DNA from 2 places in the Clostridium malenominatum genome. Region 2 is predicted to be linked to the other one. Evidence: riboswitches for the same ligand, from Rfam matches in the RefSeq annotation. Region 2 holds a riboswitch; the other holds the start of a gene.
What was found. A riboswitch is a leader RNA that binds a small molecule or an ion and turns the genes downstream of it on or off. The one in region 2 is predicted to bind FMN.
Positions count from the first base shown of each region.

Region 1: it holds a riboswitch for FMN, as region 2 does, so the genes downstream of both, ribD (bifunctional diaminohydroxyphosphoribosylaminopyrimidine deaminase/5-amino-6-(5-phosphoribosylamino)uracil reductase RibD) here and ABDZ69_RS13475 (ECF transporter S component) in region 2, are expected to answer to the same signal.

Region 1 is NZ_BAAACF010000006.1:44,876-47,083, reverse strand. Features, by position in the region: gene ABDZ69_RS14565 (DUF3100 domain-containing protein) at 1-797, opposite strand, end outside; FMN riboswitch at 978-1,091, shown strand; gene ribD (bifunctional diaminohydroxyphosphoribosylaminopyrimidine deaminase/5-amino-6-(5-phosphoribosylamino)uracil reductase RibD) at 1,262-2,208, shown strand, end outside.
Region 2 is NZ_BAAACF010000003.1:339,480-341,687, forward strand. Features, by position in the region: gene ABDZ69_RS13470 (hypothetical protein) at 1-311, opposite strand, end outside; gene ABDZ69_RS13475 (ECF transporter S component) at 442-1,056, opposite strand; FMN riboswitch at 1,137-1,251, opposite strand; gene ABDZ69_RS13480 (Tex family protein) at 1,307-2,208, opposite strand, start outside.

The DNA.
Region 1 (2,208 bases), on a different contig from region 2:
TACGCCTCCTTAGAAGTGGTAGCTTCCACACCGTATTTAAATTTATATGTTTTTTTATACAACCATTCTGTTAACGGAAGTGATAGCCATAAGCACATGTAAAGACCATCTAAGCCTGAAAGCATATTACTAGCGGCACCAAAGGCAGCTAACGTATCCTTCATATCTGGGAACATGGCTGTCAATGAACCTACTGCAGCAGTCATCATACTAGCACTTCCAACTCCTGAAGCCATAGCAAGGGAATAAGGATGTAAAGGAGTGTAAGCTGCAAAAAAACTTGCTAACAATCCGAAGAATACAGTACCAACCACAGTACCGCAAATATAAACTCCCATAACACCTTGTCCTTCTTCTCCGTCTAATCCATAAATATCGCTTATTAGAGCTATGTTTGGCTCACGTGCAATAGAGTGGGCAGCACCAATTGTTTCTCTCTTTAAGCCAAGCATTACAGCTACAGGTACTCCTAGCAATACTGTTCCTAAATTACCAAGTTCTTGAAGTATTAATGCAGGGCTAGACTTTATTATTTTAGGTAAAGTAGGTCCAATCATAGTTCCATATCTAGCCATTAAAAGCATTAGAGAAATAGTTATTAAAGCACCTGCATCCTTCATATCTTTTTCTTTTACAACCTTTAAGAATTTTGGGCTTAAAAATATTCCCATTATAAGTGCGTAAAGCATAGGAAGTAATACAATTGTTCCAGGGCCAAATTTAAATTTCATAACCCCAATAGCTTCTGCTATTGCAACTAAAATTAAAACCAATAAATGATTTTTCCAATTTTTCATTCTTTAACCGTCCTTTCAAAATAATCTTTTAATATTCCAGCATGTGTTTATGTAAGGAAAACACATGTATATATGAAGCGTACTATATTTATTTTATACACTTATATGAAATATGTCAATAAAATATATTTTTATTGACATAGAGAAAATTAGGTGATATTCTTTAGTTAAATTAATAACGTAGTCCTTCAGGGTTTGGTGAAATTCCATACCGGCGGTATAGCCCGCCAGCCGAAAGGCAGATCTGGTGAAATTCCAGGGCCGACAGTAAAGTCTGGATGAAAGAAGGAAAGAAGTGTAATGCCTATAGTATATTTTATGTGGGTTTTTTATCCTATTTAAAATTTATAAATTTAGGGCCATTATACTATTTTTCAGTTTGCATATACTAAACCCTGAAGAGATTCTTCAGGGTTTTTTGTGTTCCCCTAAATATTTTACTTCAAAGGTTGTAGGAGGAGATTATGATGGAAGAGTATATGAAAAGGGCATTAGAACTTGCCAAACTGGGAGAGGGTAGAGTAAACCCTAATCCATTAGTAGGAGCGGTAATAGTAAAGGATGGAAGGATTATAGGAGAAGGATATCACAAAGCTTTTGGAGGACCTCATGCTGAGGTAAACGCCTTCAGCAATGCACTAGAAGATGTAACTGGTGCCCACATGTATGTAACATTAGAGCCTTGTTCTCATTATGGGAAAACTCCTCCTTGTGCAAAGGCAATTGTGGAAAAAAGAATTAAAAAAGTTACTATTGCCATGAAAGATCCAAATCCAATGGTTTCTGGTAATGGAATTGATATTTTAAGAAAAAATGGAATAGAGGTAGAAGTTGGGGTAATGGAAGAAGAAGCTAAAGCTCTAAATGAAATATTTATAAAATACATAACTACAAAGCTTCCCTTTTGTATTTTAAAAACTGCCTCAACCTTAGATGGAAAGATATCCACCTTTTCTGGTGATTCAAAGTGGATAACAGGAGAAAAATCTAGAGAATATGTGCACCAAATTAGAAATAAGATTTCTTCTATTATGGTAGGGATAGAAACAGTTATAAAGGATAATCCTAGTTTAACTACTAGGATTAAAGATAAAAAGGGAAGAAATCCTATAAGGATAATTATTGACAGTAAAGGAAGAATACCCTTAGATGCAAAGTTATTATATGAGGAAGGTAGTACTATAATTGTTACAACTCAAAAGGCTTCAGATGAAAAGTTGATAAAGCTTAAGGAACTTGGGGTAGAAATAATAAAAACACCATTAAGAAATGAAAGAGTGGATTTAAATTATTTAATGAAGGAATTAGGTGAAAGAAAAATTGATAGCATACTTTTAGAAGGGGGAGGAACATTAAGTTACTCAGCCTTAAAAGAGGGAATAGTGGATAAAGTTATGACCTTTATTGCTCC
Region 2 (2,208 bases):
ATATCTTCTATGGAATCCTTTTTTAATTGCTCCTCATTTTTCTTAGGAACTACTATAGAAAGCTTAACTTTTCCATCTTCATATCCTTCTACTTTAAACTTTAAAAGACCTTCTGGGGGAAATTGAAGTGGTTTATTCAAAGTAGCAGGAAACTGCCATCCATCTAAAAGTCTTAGAAGAACTTCATTTTTAAGCTCGTCTGCGGTAATTACTCTACCAATTAATATTTCTCCAATTTGAAAAGATATCTTGTCTTTAATTTGTTTCGTATTTAAGTCATATACTCCATTTACATTCCATATTCCTGCCATGAGCGTCTCCCCCCCTTAGTTTTATTATCGTGTAATAGAGCTGTTTTCTTAATACCTCCGAGGTCGCTACATTTTATTCCATATTATTAAAAATAAAAGAGCCTACATATTTTGATGTAAGCTCAAATTCTTATTTAACTAGCTCATTTTCCATGCCTTCTTTATGAAGCATTGGAGATACACTTTTATATATTCCTAAAGTTACTACTGAAACAAATATTCCCTTTATTAAATTGAAAGGAACTATTGACCATAGTATAAATGTCCAAAGATCTTTTACCATTGGATTTACCTTTGAGGCCATTCCTACGAACGCCTGTAGTGGTACATTTAAAACCTTTTGATATAATGGTAAAAATAAATAATAATTAAATATTCCTGCAGCTATAGCCATAACTACTGAACCTACTACAAGTCCCATAAAAGCTGATTTTTTGCTTTTATTATTTTTGTAAATAGTTCCCGCTGTAATTACAATTACTGCTCCAACTAAAAAGTTAGCTAATTCTCCTACAAAAGCTGTTTTTGTAGCGAAAACTCCATGAAGTATGTTCTTAACTAACTGAATAATAACCCCTTCTATAGGTCCAAAGGCAAAAGCTCCAATTAATGCTGGTATATCACTGATATCTATTTTAAGAAACTCTGGAAAGAAAGGTATTGGTAATTCTATATACATTATTAAATACGCTATAACACTTAATAATGTTATTTTGATTGATTTGTTTAATTTTTTATTTCTCATATTAAATTCCTCCTAAAATATTTTTAAAATAAAAAAGCCCCAACAAAAAATGTCAGGGCATCATTAACAACACTGTTTTAAAACACCTTCTCTCATCCAGACTATACTGTCGGCTTCGGAATCTAACCGAATCATGCCTTACGGCTCGCGGGCTATACCGCCGGTGGGGACTTACACCCCGCCCTGAAGATAAATTATTCTATTTTCACTATAATTATAGACCAAGGCTTGGAAAAATTCAATACAATTTTTAAATTTCTTTCATGGTTAAAGATATTCTCTTTCTCTTTAAATCTACTTCCATTACTTTTACGTTAACAATATCCCCAACCTTTACAATATCTAAAGGATGCTTAACAAATTTATCAGCTAGCTGACTTATATGTACTAAGCCATCTTGATGCACCCCTATATCTACAAAAGCCCCAAAATCTGCTACATTTCTAACGGTTCCTGTAAGAGCCATGCCTGGCTTTAGCTGATTTATATCTATTACTCCAGTTTTAAATATAGGCTTTGGAAGCTCTTCCCTAGGGTCTCTTCCTGGTTTCACTAACTCTTTTATTATATCTTTAAGGGTAGGGATTCCTATTTCTAATTCTTCACTTAATTTTTCTATACCTATACCTCTTACTCTTTCTTCTATATCCCCTAGTTTTTTATTTTTTAAATCTTCTACAGTATATTTTAAAATCCCTATTAGTTTTTTAGTAGCCTCATAGGATTCAGGATGGACAGAAGTATTATCTAAGGGTTCCTTGCTTTCCATAACTCTTAAGAATCCTGCACATTGTTGGTAGGCTTTATCTCCTAATCTTTTAACCTTTAAAAGTTCTTTTCTACTTTTAAATTTCCCAACTTCTTCTCTATACAATACAATGTTTTGTGCAATAGAAGCGTTAACTCCTGATATGTATGAAAGCAGTGATGGTGTCGCTATGTTTAAATCCACCCCTACGGTATTTACGCAGTCTTCTACTACTCCCTTTAAGGATTCATCTAATTTTTTAGGAGTTACATCATGTTGATATTGCCCTACTCCTATGGATTTAGGGTCTATTTTAACTAGCTCTGCCAAAGGGTCTTGCAGTCTTCTCCCAATAGATATAGCTCCTCTTATGGATACGTCAATATCTGGATATTCCTTTGCTG